2 regions of the Paenibacillus mucilaginosus 3016 genome follow, and region 2 is predicted to be linked to the other one. Evidence: a T-box and tRNA genes for the amino acid it is inferred to sense, from the RefSeq annotation. Region 2 holds a T-box; the other holds one or more tRNA genes.
What was found. The T-box of region 2 lies ahead of hisS (histidine--tRNA ligase). A T-box ahead of a tRNA ligase gene usually reads a tRNA of that ligase, here a tRNA-His.
Positions count from the first base shown of each region.

Region 1: it has a tRNA-His gene. The T-box ahead of hisS (histidine--tRNA ligase) is inferred to sense a tRNA for this amino acid. The anticodon was not compared.

Region 1 covers NC_016935.1:1,597,464-1,604,174, reverse strand. The annotation lists gene PM3016_RS07220 (hypothetical protein) at 1-154, opposite strand, end outside; gene PM3016_RS07215 (hypothetical protein) at 390-605, shown strand; gene PM3016_RS07210 (sensor histidine kinase) at 707-1,846, opposite strand; tRNA gene PM3016_RS07200 (tRNA-Pro) at 2,299-2,372, opposite strand; tRNA gene PM3016_RS07195 (tRNA-Arg) at 2,378-2,451, opposite strand; tRNA gene PM3016_RS07190 (tRNA-Cys) at 2,462-2,532, opposite strand; tRNA gene PM3016_RS07185 (tRNA-Gly) at 2,547-2,621, opposite strand; tRNA gene PM3016_RS07180 (tRNA-Leu) at 2,627-2,713, opposite strand; tRNA gene PM3016_RS07175 (tRNA-Leu) at 2,727-2,812, opposite strand; tRNA gene PM3016_RS07170 (tRNA-Lys) at 2,830-2,902, opposite strand; tRNA gene PM3016_RS07165 (tRNA-Gln) at 2,911-2,985, opposite strand; tRNA gene PM3016_RS07160 (tRNA-His) at 2,999-3,074, opposite strand; tRNA gene PM3016_RS07155 (tRNA-Asp) at 3,109-3,185, opposite strand; tRNA gene PM3016_RS07150 (tRNA-Met) at 3,198-3,274, opposite strand; tRNA gene PM3016_RS07145 (tRNA-Val) at 3,296-3,371, opposite strand; tRNA gene PM3016_RS07140 (tRNA-Asn) at 3,376-3,451, opposite strand; tRNA gene PM3016_RS07135 (tRNA-Tyr) at 3,470-3,554, opposite strand; tRNA gene PM3016_RS07130 (tRNA-Thr) at 3,565-3,640, opposite strand; tRNA gene PM3016_RS07125 (tRNA-Val) at 3,646-3,721, opposite strand; tRNA gene PM3016_RS07120 (tRNA-Glu) at 3,730-3,801, opposite strand; tRNA gene PM3016_RS07115 (tRNA-Ala) at 3,819-3,894, opposite strand; tRNA gene PM3016_RS07110 (tRNA-Ile) at 3,914-3,990, opposite strand; rRNA gene rrf (5S ribosomal RNA) at 4,034-4,150, opposite strand; rRNA gene PM3016_RS07100 (23S ribosomal RNA) at 4,247-6,711, opposite strand, start outside.
Region 2 covers NC_016935.1:3,266,048-3,272,758, forward strand. The annotation lists gene PM3016_RS14000 (ABC transporter ATP-binding protein) at 1-957, shown strand, start outside; gene hisS (histidine--tRNA ligase) at 1,362-2,687, opposite strand; T-box leader at 2,702-2,993, opposite strand; gene PM3016_RS14010 (LTA synthase family protein) at 3,154-4,680, opposite strand; gene PM3016_RS14015 (DUF2087 domain-containing protein) at 4,894-6,096, shown strand; gene PM3016_RS14020 (FHA domain-containing protein) at 6,199-6,711, shown strand, end outside.

The DNA of each region.
Region 1 (6,711 bases), 1.7 Mb from region 2:
CGAACTCTCTCAAGCCCAGCTGGTATGCGAGTACGGAAGAACCTACCGAGATCGCTGGGGCATCGAACTCCCCGCGGTTGAACAGCGTTTGCGTCAGAATTTCTTCATTCATATCCACAATCTTGACCTCTTGGCAGATGATGTATTTCATCATGCTCCTCCTCTGTCCGGGGATGCGTGTGTTGGCTATCTATCTTTTGTTACCCCGGGTACCCTGTTTTTATTCAACATTCCTCATAAAACTCCTGCTGCCCTATACCCGCAGACGAATATTTATCCTCTGCCGCGGCCCCTCACCCAAGCCTTCTGCAAAAATGTTTCCGCACCCCTGCCGGGCTGTCGCCAACCTCCGGGCTTCGTCATATGATGCATCATCCAAGGCGTGGGAGATGAATGACGTGAGCAAGGCAAAGAACAGCAAAGCCAAGAAGAATACTCCTGCCTCCTCCATCGACAAAACGCAGTTCATGATGAAGGTGGTCACCTCTGATGTGTGCGCGCGTTGCCGCAAGTGTGAACGAGGTTTGCGGTATCTTGAGAAGATGTCCCAGCCCGGAATGATCGGCAAAGGCGTGCCCTGCATCCTCACCAAAGGAAGAGCGTAGACTTAGCGCGTCCCTTTCCCCTTCCTTGCAGCATCTCCTTCTACCGGACCGTCCGGGATGTAGGAACAGGCCGACTGCTTCCGCCGGACCGGCCGCAAGACTCAGCCTTCCACACTGTGCGTACGGAAAGTGAGAAGGAAGGTAGTCCGCTTCGGTCCGGTGACACAGCCGATTTCCCCGCCGTTCTTCTGCATGATGGTTTTGCATACGGCAAGGCCGAGTCCGGTGCCCTCCTCCTTATCCGTCACGAAGGGTTCGAAGAGCTCGTCCAGGATGCGGGGATTTACCTCCGGCCCGTTATTGGCGATTTCAAGAATATAGCAGCCGGGTCTGCTGTAGCCGCAGATATGCATCTCCTTCTCATACTTGACTTCTTCCATGGCATCTAGACCATTGTTAATGACATTCGAGAGAACCTGCTGAACCGCTACCTTTTGTATGTACAGATCGGCATCGTCCTCCAGGTCGATGACGAGGTTGACGTTTTCGCTTAGGAATCTCGGGTTAAGCAGGGAAATGACCGAATCCAGCAGCTGCTTGGCCGTAAGCCGGATGACCGGCTCCTCAATGACGCGCTTCTTGGAAAAGCTGAGGAACCCGGTGATCTGCATATTAATGTTCTCAAATTCGTTTTCCACTACACTTAAATATCGAATTGTTTTATCTGAGCTTTCCTGGGCGGACAAGCTTTCCCGAATGAGCTTCAAGAAGCCTTTGATGGAGGTGAGCGGGTTACGGATCTCATGCGCCATGCTTGCCGCCATCTTCCCGATCAGGCTGAGCCTGTCGTCATGGAGCTGGGTCAGTGCGCGTTCCTTGTCCTTTAGCCTGGAACTGGTCCGTTCTATGTAATGGGAGCACACCATTTCTTGAATATACTCAATCCGCCTGATGATAACAGCCAGGAACGGAATAGGATTAGGAATTTCCGGCTCCACCTTGCTCTCCAGCACATCGAACACGGCCGCCCTCCAATAGGCAGTGCTTCGGAAGATGTGATGCAGCGGCAGCCCCCGGTCAACCAGGTTACGCGACCATAGAGGCACTCTCTCGTTCAACTCATGCGTTTCGACAGGAATGTGAAGATCGACCGTAAAGTCGAAATAATATTCCGCCTGTCTCCGCAGCTCCTCTGAACCGTAAAAATCGGGGAATGCTTCAGTCAACAGCGAATACCAGCGTGTAATGATCTCATCCCTGCTGCTTTTGATCACTTGCAGTTCCTTGTCAAATTCCGCCATACTGCCTCCACCCTGCGTCAATTATACTGACAGACGCTGCTGTCTCATCACCTATTATCCTATTACTATTAAAATATCATATTCTATTTGCCGAACAAAGCCTGTATTCGAAAATACTCCAAAATCGTCGGATACTGGAAAAAAAATTCATGGACATGCCGCAGCAGGTTTGACTCCTCCCAGCCCTTCCCCCCATTCGCATGCTGCCATTTCACCAACGCGCACATCTCCCAGAGCGCGTAAAGCCGCATGGCGATGCTGGACCACCCGTATTCAGCGGCCATACTGCGCCGCTGTCCTTCATGGTACACACCGCGGCTTATCCCGAGCCATTTCTTTGTTGTCATTCATAAGCATAGGCGCCGGCCATTGGTTCACCCATCCCTTTGGGCCAAGAGGGAGTGTAAAACAAAAAGAGCCCATTCGCATGGACTCTTTCTTGTACTTCATTATCGGGATGACACGATTTGAACATGCGACCCCCTGGTCCCAAACCAGGTGCTCTACCAAGCTGAGCTACATCCCGTCAAGCGTTCCCTGAGAGATTCGAACTCCCGACCTTTTGATTCGTAGTCAAACGCTCTATCCAGCTGAGCTAAGGGAACATAAAGGCTAAGGCACCACCCAGATTCGAACTGGGGATAAAGCTTTTGCAGAGCTCTGCCTTACCACTTGGCTATGGCGCCTTATTAAGTAAAAATGGAGCGGAAGACGGGAATCGAACCCGCGACCCTCGCCTTGGCAAGGCGATGCTCTACCGCTGAGCCACTTCCGCAAAGATGGTGCGGTCGAGAGGACTCGAACCTCCACGGCTGTTACACCACTAGAACCTGAATCTAGCGCGTCTGCCAATTCCGCCACGACCGCATATAAAATTAGATGGTGCGGTTGAGAGGACTCGAACCTCCACGAGCTTACGCCCACTACCCCCTCAAGATAGCGTGTCTGCCATTCCACCACAACCGCATATAAAGTTAAAAAAGTGAGCCATGTAGGACTCGAACCTACGACACCCTGATTAAAAGTCAGGTGCTCTACCGACTGAGCTAATGGCTCATACCAAATGGCTGGGGATCTAGGATTCGAACCTAGGCATGACGGAGTCAAAGTCCGTTGCCTTACCGCTTGGCTAATCCCCAATAGGTTAAAAAATGGGGCGGTCGAAGGGAATTGAACCCTCGAATGCCGGATCCACAAACCGGTGCGTTAACCACTTCGCCACGACCGCCAAAAATTAAAACCGAACCGATGTAAAAGAAGAATGGCGGAGCCGACGGGATTCGAACCCGCGGTCTCCTGCGTGACAGGCAGGCATGTTAGGCCTCTACACCACGGCTCCACACAAAGAAATTGGTTGCGGGGGCAGGATTTGAACCTGCGGCCTTCGGGTTATGAGCCCGACGAGCTACCGGGCTGCTCCACCCCGCGTCAGTGATAAAGAACTATTTATGGTGGAGGCTGACGGGATCGAACCGCCGACCCTCTGCTTGTAAGGCAGATGCTCTCCCAGCTGAGCTAAGCCTCCATAATGGCTCCCCGAACAGGACTCGAACCTGTGACAACTCGATTAACAGTCGAGTGCTCTACCAACTGAGCTATCAGGGAATACTACAGAAAAGAAAGTGGTGGAGGCTGATGGATTCGAACCACCGAACTCGATGAGAGCAGATTTACAGTCTGCCGTGTTTAGCCACTTCACTAAGCCTCCGAAAAAACTATGGTGCCGCCGAGAGGACTTGAACCCCCAACCTACTGATTACAAGTCAGTTGCTCTACCAATTGAGCTACAGCGGCATAAGTGGTGGAGGCTGACGGGATCGAACCGCCGACCCTCTGCTTGTAAGGCAGATGCTCTCCCAGCTGAGCTAAGCCTCCATGGGAACTGACCCGTAGGGGATTCGAACCCCTGTTACCTCCGTGAAAGGGAGGTGTCTTAACCCCTTGACCAACGGGCCATACTAGATAAAGATCATGGTGGAGCCAAGCGGGATCGAACCGCTGACCTCCTGCTTGCAAGGCAGGCGCTCTCCCAGCTGAGCTATGGCCCCATGCGATTATAAAGTTATATGGTGGGCCCTAGTGGACTCGAACCACCGACCTCACCCTTATCAGGGGTGCGCTCTAACCAGCTGAGCTAAGGGCCCTTATGAAGTCTCATTGATACCTTTTCCCCACTTAAACGGGACCGCTTGGCGACGTTCTACTCTCCCAGGACCCTGCGGTCCAAGTACCATCGACGCTGGAAGGCTTAACGTTCGTGTTCGGGATGGGTACGCGTGGTTCCCTTCCGCCATCATCACCAAACGGTTGTTCAAGGCTTGTACCTTGAAAACTGGAAACGAAACTGCTAGCTGAAAACCTAACATCTATATTACTGCCACCGCTTCCTTGCAGAAGCTTGTGGATAAGCCCTCGACCGATTAGTATTCGTCAGCTCCACGCGTTGCCGCGCTTCCACCCCGAACCTATCAACCTCGTCGTCTACAAGGGGTCTTACATACTGGGAAATCTCATCTTGAGGGGGGCTTCACGCTTAGATGCTTTCAGCGCTTATCCCGTCCGTACTTGGCTATCCAGCCGTGCTCCTGGCGGAACAACTGGTACACCAGCGGTACGTCCATCCCGGTCCTCTCGTACTAAGGACAGCTCCTCTCAAATTTCCTGCGCCCGCGACAGATAGGGACCGAACTGTCTCACGACGTTCTGAACCCAGCTCGCGTACCGCTTTAATGGGCGAACAGCCCAACCCTTGGGACCTACTTCAGCCCCAGGATGCGATGAGCCGACATCGAGGTGCCAAACCTCCCCGTCGATGTGGACTCTTGGGGGAGATAAGCCTGTTATCCCCAGGGTAGCTTTTATCCGTTGAGCGATGGCCCTTCCATTCGGTACCACCGGATCACTAAGCCCGACTTTCGTCCCTGCTCGACCTGTTTGTCTCGCAGTCAAGCTCCCTTATGCCTTTGCACTCTTCGAATGATTTCCAACCATTCTGAGGGAACCTTGGGGCGCCTCCGTTACGCTTTAGGAGGCGACCGCCCCAGTCAAACTGCCCACCTGACACTGTCCCCGTACCGGATCACGGTACCAGGTTAGAACTCCGATACGATCAGGGTGGTATCCCAACGGCGCCTCCACCCAAGCTGGCGCTCAGGCTTCTCAGGCTCCCACCTATCCTGTACAGATCGTACCAAAGTCCAATATCAAGCTGCAGTAAAGCTCCATGGGGTCTTTCCGTCTTGTCGCGGGTAACCTGCATCTTCACAGGTATTAAAATTTCACCGGATCTCTCGTCGAGACAGCGCCCAAGTCGTTACGCCATTCGTGCGGGTCAGAATTTACCTGACAAGGAATTTCGCTACCTTAGGACCGTTATAGTTACGGCCGCCGTTTACTGGGGCTTCGGTTCACAGCTTCGGATTGCTCCTAACCGCTCCCCTTAACCTTCCAGCACCGGGCAGGCGTCAGCCCGTATACTTCGCCTTGCGGCTTCGCACAGACCTGTGTTTTTGCTAAACAGTCGCTTGGGCCTTTTCACTGCGGCCCCCTCGGGCTATTCACCCTACCGAGGCACCCCTTCTCCCGAAGTTACGGGGTCATTTTGCCGAGTTCCTTAACGAGAGTTCTTCCGCGCGCCTTAGCATGCTCTGCTCGCCTACCTGTGTCGGTTTGCGGTACGGGCACCTTCTCCCTGGCTAGAGGCTTTTCTTGGCAGCCTGAACTCATGACCTTCGGTACTTAAATTTCCCTCCCCATCACAGCTTAGCCTTACGATGTGCGGATTTGCCTACACATCAGCCTTACTGCTTGGACGAGCATCCATCAGCTCGCGTCACTATCCTTCTGCGTCACCCCATTGCTCATAACGGTTCACGGTGGTACAGGAATTTCAACCTGTTGTCCTTCGACTACGCCTTTCGGCCTCGCCTTAGGTCCCGACTTACCCTGAGCGGACGAGCCTTCCTCAGGAACCCTTAGGCTTTCGGCGGATCAGATTCTCACTGATCTTTTCGTTACTCATACCGGCATTCTCACTTGTATGCAGTCCAGCTGTCCTCACGATCAACCTTCAACCCGCATACAACGCTCCCCTACTGCCCGGGTGCAAACAAGTTTGCACCTTGGACTCATAGCTTCGGTGGTGTGTTTAGCCCCGTTACATTTTCGGCGCAGAGTCACTCGACCAGTGAGCTATTACGCACTCTTTCAATGGTGGCTGCTTCTAAGCCAACATCCTGGTTGTCTGTGCAACTCCACATCCTTTCCCACTTAACACACACTTGGGGACCTTAGCTGATGATCTGGGCTGTTTCCCTCTTGACAATGGATCTTAGCACTCACTGTCTGACTCCCGGGCATCACGTTTGCGGCATTCAGAGTTTGACTGGACTTGGTAACCCTTGGCGGGCCCCGCACCCAATCAGTGCTTTACCTCCGCAACGCTAACCCGAGGCTAGCCCTAAAGCTATTTCGGGGAGAACCAGCTATCTCCGAGTTCGATTGGAATTTCTCCGCTACCCCCACCTCATCCCCGAATTTTTCAACATTCGTGGGTTCGGGCCTCCAGTGCGTGTTACCGCACCTTCACCCTGGACAGGGGTAGATCACACGGTTTCGGGTCTACGTCCACGTACTATGTCGCCCTATTCAGACTCGCTTTCGCTGCGGCTGCGGCTTCTCACCTTAACCTCGCACGGGAACGTAACTCGCCGGTTCATTCTACAAAAGGCACGCCATCACCCATTAACGGGCTCTGACTTCTTGTAAGCACACGGTTTCAGGTTCTTTTTCACTCCGCTCCCGCGGTTCTTTTCACCTTTCCCTCACGGTACTGCTTCACTATCGGTCACCAGGGAGTATTTAGC
Region 2 (6,711 bases):
ACGTTCACTGTGGGCGATTTTGCCTTGTTTGTTTACTATTTGAATTTCGTGACGCAGTTTATCCAGAATTTCGGCAAGTTCATGACCTACTTCAAGCAGAGCACCGTTGCGCAGGAGCGGCTGCAGAGCCTGCTGCAGGGTGCCCCGGCCGAGCGGCTGACGGAGCATCATCCGCTGCTGCTTCGCGGGAACCTGCCGGAGCCGCAGGAAGCGGAGCGCAGGCCCGAGGACCGGCTGCAGCAGCTCAGCGTCGCAGGCCTGACCTACCGCTATCCCGAGACGGGGCGGGGGATCGAGGGCATCGACTTCGAGCTTGGCCGCGGCGCCTTCGTCGTGATTACCGGCCGTGTCGGCTCCGGCAAGACGACGCTCGTGCGGACGCTGCTCGGTCTGCTGCCGAAGCAGGCGGGAGAGATCCGGTGGAACGGGAAGCGGGTCGAGGACCCTTCCGAGTTCTTCATCCCGCCGCACAGCGCTTACACCCCGCAGATCCCGCGGCTTTACAGCGATACGCTCCAGAACAACATCCTGCTCGGGATGCGGGCGGACCCGGCCAGGGTTGGCCGCGCCGTACACGCGGCCGTGCTGGAGGAGGACCTTGAGCGGCTCGGTGCGGGAATGGAGACCGTCATCGGCCCGCGGGGTGTGAAGCTCTCCGGCGGGCAGGCCCAGCGGACGGCGGCCGCCCGAATGTTCGTGCGGGAGGCGGAGCTGCTCGTCTTCGACGATCTCTCCAGCGCTCTCGACGTCGACACGGAGAGCCGGCTGTGGGAACGGCTGGAGGAGCAGCGCTCCGGCGCCGCCTGCCTGGTCGTCTCGCACCGCAGGTCGGCCCTGGCCCGGGCGGACCGGATTCTCGTCCTGAAGGACGGCCGCGTCGAGGCCTCGGGACGGCTCGAGGAGCTGCTCGAGAGGAGCGAGGAGCTGCGCCGGCTGTGGTACCGCGGGGAAGAGTAAGGCGCCGCCGGCTTCCGCTAGCGTAGCGCAGACTGCACGATTTTTTGTATCCGTACGTGAACCGTGGTATTTCCCGGGGAAGCGCAGGAGTCGACAGGCTTCGGCACGAAGCGGCACCGCCCGGTCTCCCGGGCAAGGGGCTGCTTCCGGCCCTCGGTTTCAACTGGCAAGCCCTTCCGAGCCGACGGCCGGAAGGGCTTGTTTGTCGTTTGCTTCGCTGCCGGGCAGGGATCATACTCCCGTCAGGGGGTATAGAGCCTGTGCGCGGGGTCATGCAGCATGCTGCATGCTTAAGCCGTGAAGTTGAGCCTCCGTCAAGGGGGCGCGCGAGGTCTTCGTCATGCCGCGTTCGGGTCGGCAGTCTCGGCAAGCCGGCAGCCCGCTGTCCCAGGACCCGCGCCTTCTTACCGGCCGCAGCGGTACAGGAAGGCGTCCAGGGGCATCCTTGTCTGCAGCCCGGTGGCGAGATCCTTGACCTCAACCATGCCGGCCTCGTCCTCTTCCTCGCCGAGGACGAGGAGGTAGGAAGCCCCCGCCCGGACGGCCGTCTTCAGCGCTCCCTTCCAGCCGGCCGGCTCCAGCGGGGAATCGGCAGCCATGCCGGCGCGGCGCAGCGCATCCAGCACAGGCAGCACCCGCGGGCACGCCGCTTCGCTGAGGGGCACGACCCAGACATCGGGCCCCTGCGGGCCGGCATCCGGCAGGGCGCCGGTGTCCCGCAGGAGGAGCAGCGTCCTCTCGAGGCCGACGCCGAAGCCGGCGGCGTGCAGGGGCGGACCGCCGAGCTCCGCGTAGAGCGCATTGTAGCGCCCGCCCCCGGAGACGGCCGAACCGCCGTGCTGGATCTCGAATACGGTTCCCGTGTAATAATCGAGGCCCCGCACCAGCAGCGGGTCGCGCTCATACGGGAGGCCGAGCGAATCCAGGGCGGCGTCGACCCCGCCGGCGTGGCTGCGGCAGGGGGGACAGAGCGACGCCGAGAGCTGCGGGGCCTGCCCGAGCCGGCTCCGGCAGCCGGGCTGCTTGCAGTCGAGCGTGCGCAGCGGGTTCAGCTCGAGCCGCCGGAGGCAGTCGGTGCAGAGCGCTTCCGCATCCTGCCGCAGGTAAGACTGCAGCTTGGCGGCATAGTCCCGCCGGCAGTCCACGCAGCCCACGCTGCCGACGGAGACGGTAAGCCCGGTAACGCCGAGCTCCTCGTAGAAGCGCAGCGCCATGGCCATCAGCTCCGCATCGGCCAGGGGGGAGGCGGAGCCGACCGCCTCCACGCCGAACTGCGTGTGCTGCCGCAGCCTCCCCTGACCCGGCCGCTCATAGCGGAACATCGGGCCGATATAGTAGAGCTTCAGCGGCAGAGGGCCGCTGAAGAGCCGGCCCTGGATTATGGCCCGGGCTGTGCCGGCGGTTCCTTCCGGCCGCAGGGCCAGCTGCCGCCCGCCCCGGTCCGTTAAGGTATACATTTCCTTCTCCACGATGTCCGTCGCATCACCCACGCTGCGGCTGTACAGTTCCTCGTACTCCAGGAGGGGCGTGCGGATTTCCTTGGCATGATGCAGCCGCGCCACCTTTCTTGCAGCGTTTTCCATCCGGTGCCACAGGAAGCTCTCTTCGGGCAGCACGTCTGCCGTGCCGCGGGGGCGAATCCATTCTTTGGTCTTCAGTGCCTTTTCCCTCCTGGTGATAAGTATTGGCGTACAGCAGCTGACGGCTGGCGGCGGGCCGGGAGAACGCAAAAAAGCCCCATCCCTTACGGGACGAGGCTCGGCTCGCGGTACCACCCATGTTACACTGCACCCCGGTCTTCCGCAGAAGGGGAGCACAGCATCTCTCGACAGGGGTCACAACAACTAACCCCTCTTCCGCTGATAACGGTGGAAGTTTCCGGTGCCGCCTACTGGGCTGCCGCGCTGATTGCGCAGAGCGGGTTCGGGACACGGCTCAAGGGTGTGTTTCGGTCTCTTCATACGTCCGGTTCGCACCAGCCACCGGCTCTCTGCACGTACGGGGAAGCGACCTACTCTCCCTGTCAACGCCTGCATGCTATACAATAACAGCAGAGACTGGAATGAATTGGTTCATTCTGTCTCAATCTACCAAGGATTCTACAATGGGAAGCTTCCGGTTGTCAACTCTCGTTTCTGCGGCTGGGTGCCGGAACGGCAGCCGTCCTTCCGGCGTAATCTCAAAGCCCCCATCGACTCAGTGTCTCTGGGCGGGGAAGCTGAGCGTCTCCGAGACGGCCAGCACGTTCTCCTTCGAATCGAGCACTTTGATCTGTACGGCAAGCGTACCGGTTCCGCCGATCAGCTCCCGTGGAACGAGAGCCTGCAGGGTGGATTCGCTGCGCCAGGTGGTCGGCACGGCCTGCCCGTCGACGAAGACCGTGCAGCCGAGTCCGAAGCGGCCGCCTTCGAGGGTCAGCTGCAGGGGGCCGTGCCGTTCGCTGCGGGAGCCGCCCCCGGTGGTGATATCCTGCAGGCGCGGTTGGCCGTACCCCAGCTCGAAGGTTCCTTCGCTGCGCTGGGGGGCGAGGCGCTGGGCCTCGGCGAACTGCTCGGCCTGCCTGCGGGCGTATTCTCCCGCCAGGGCCGGGTCGATCCCGTACCGGGCATAGTGCTCCGCAGGCGGGAGGACAGGGAGCTTCTTCGAGAGCTCGCCCAGGTAGTCCGTATAGTCGCTGCCTTCCCGGCCGGCCATCTTCAGCACATGGGGACCGAGGAAGGAGGGGCTCATATGCAGCTTCTCCGCCTCTCCCCGGGGCAGGTAATTGTTCCAGATCACCAGCGGAACATGGTACATTTTCTCCAGGAAATCGGGATCGTCGGTTCCGGAGATGTACCCGGTATCCACGTAGGCGTTGTACTTCTCAAGGGAGGGCAGGTGGTCGCCGAAGAACACGATGATCGTCGGTTCCCTTACCGTGCTGTAGTGGCTGACGAGGCTCTGCAGCATGCGGTCTGCACCGGACATGCCCTGTGCGAGCGTCTCGGTCAGCCCGATCGTCTCGGCCGATACGCCGTCACCCTTGACGTCGATCGTATTACGCTTGAATTTGCCCGGGTAATAGTGATAATGGTTCTCCATCGTGTTGGCGAAAATAAAGTCCGGACCGTGGCTTCGTTCGCTCTCCTCTGTGATCCGACGGGCGACCGCGGCATCCCCCATATACGGCCCCACGAATTCGTCGGGGTTGAAGAACTCCAGGGGGATGAACCGGGAGAAGCCCAAGTACCGGTAGACATCGGTCGAGGTGAAGAACCACTGGTGGAACGGCGCGATCGCGGTCGCCTTGTAGCCTTGAGCCGACAAAATGGTGGCCAGCGACGGCGTGGGCTGCTTGATATACTGCTCGTACACAACGGAGTCCGGCGGAAAGAAACGGTAAGAGAGGCCGGTCAGCACTTCGAGCTCCACATTGGCCGTGCCGCCCCCGAACATGGGGGAGAGCATCGTTCCGTGCGGAAAGCTATTCTGCAGGGAGTGGAAAAACGGGATCGGATCCCGGCTGAACTGAAGTCCGGGCAGCTGGGTCGGGTCCCAGAACGCTTCACTCAGCACGATGATAATATTGGGCGGCTGCCTGAGCTCCTCGGGGGTGAGGGCTATCGGTTCGCTGAGATCGGGGGGAGGCCCCGGATCGCCCGGCTTGCTGTATTCGGACGCGCTGAAGGTCAGCACTAGGAGGAGGGTGGCGGCGGCTGCAGCCCACCGGAATAAACGCGCCATGGGATCAGTTCTCCTGTATTTTGTATGCGTTTGCGCAGCAGAAAAGTAACGTTATTATACCATGCCGGCCACCCGAGTGATACAGGCGGGACGATTTCGCAGAATTAAATTTATTTGATAAAGGCATGGGGATATGGGGTAAATATGTTTGACATTAACCAAACAAAAACATACTATGTCTATATATGATAAGGTTGAAGGAGAGGGTCCCGTATGAAGGAGCACCAGCCGTCCGAACTCCTGTGGTCCGCATCGCAGGAGGAATTGAAGAAAGGCTACCGGTTCGAGCCGGACAGCGGAGTCTACCGCTGCCTTGCCTGCAGTGCCCAATCCGAGCAGGGCATCATCTACCCTGCCGGGGAGGAGCGTCCGGGTCTGTACCTCGACGCAGGCCGGTGGATGAAGGAGCACATTGCATCGGCGCATGGCTCCATGATGCATTATTTGAGCAGTCTCGACAAGAAGTGGACCGGCCTCTCGGATCTGCAGCGCAGCCTGCTGCTCTTGTTCCACGAGGGCCACAGCGATGCGGAGATCGTCAAGAAGGTGGGGGGCGGCAGCGCTTCGACGATCCGCAATCACCGCTTCATGCTCCGGGAGAAGGAGAAGCAGGCCCGGCTGTTCCTGGCGATGATGGAGCTCCTGAGGGAGAGCAAGGAACAGGCGCCGAAGCCGTCCGGTGCAGCCGGGCAGGCGATCTCCCCGGACGAGGAGCTGCCCGAAGGGCTCGGCAAGCTGTTCCCCCAGGGGGCGCACGGTCCGCTGAAGCGCTGGCCCGGCAAGGAAAGCCTGCGCATCCGGATCGCGGGGCTGCTCGCCCAGCGGTTCGAGCCCCATAAGCGCTACACGGAGAAGGAAGTCAATGATGTGCTTGAACAAGCTTGGCCGGATTACGCCGTCCTGCGGCGCTACATGGTCGAATACGGCTTTATGGAGCGCAAAGACGACGGCAGTGCATATTGGCTGGCGGAAGAGAAAGATTCTACCGGCACGGAAGCGGCCGCAGAGGCTGACTCCGGAAGCGTGGGGGCCAAGCCGAGCCGCGAGAAGCGCAAGGAGCTCGTGCAGGCGTATCAGGAAACCGAGCGGCCGGCCGGTGTGTTCCGAGTGATCAACCGACGCACGGGCCGCATGCTCATCGGCTCTTCCCGCAATCTCGGGGGGATGAAGAACCGGATCTGGTTCCAGCTCGAGAGCGGCAGCCATCCGAGCAAGGAACTGCAGGAGGAGTTCCGGGCGTCGGACGGGGAGGGCATCGACTTCGAGGTGCTGGAGGAGCTTCCGCTGCGCGGGATCAATGCCGACGAGGCGGGCAAGCTGCTGGCCCAGCTGGAAGCCAAGTGGATGGACGAGCTGAAGCCCTATGGGGAGCGCGGCTATCACCCGGAACCGCGGGAGGGCGGCAGCGGCCGTTAGGCAAATGTAAGTCAGGCGTCAGGCACATAAACTTTTCAAACCCGGCAGGGGTGCGCTATGATAGAAAAGGATTCTGCTTCACCTGCAGGGAGGATGGAAGTTATGGATACTTATGCATCATTATACGTCATACGCGGAGAGCCCTTCCGCTCGGGAACCTGCCTGAACCTGGCCGCACCGGAGACCGTGGTGGGCCGCGCTTCCAATACCTATTCGCCGGATTTCGCATTCTCGAATGCGTTCATCTCGCGCAAGCATATATTGATCCGCCGGGAGGGGGAGCAGGCGGTGCTGTACGACTGCGGCAGCCGCCACGGGACGGAGCTCAACGGGGAGATGATCGAACCGGGGCAGCCGTATCCGCTGCAGTCCTTCGATATCATCAAGCTGGCCAAGGGCATGACCGTCCTGCACTTCTCGTATGTCTTCGCGGACCGGACGCTGGAGCTCGAGCCGCTGAGCATCACCCAGCGGCTGGATGAGCCGCTCGGGCCGATGACGATCCACTGGGAGAAACGGGAGTGCGTCGTGAACGGCAGGCGGATCGCCATGTCCGAGAAGGAGTATCTGCTGCTGCAGCTGCTGCATGAGCAGGCGAACCGCCTTGTGCCGATC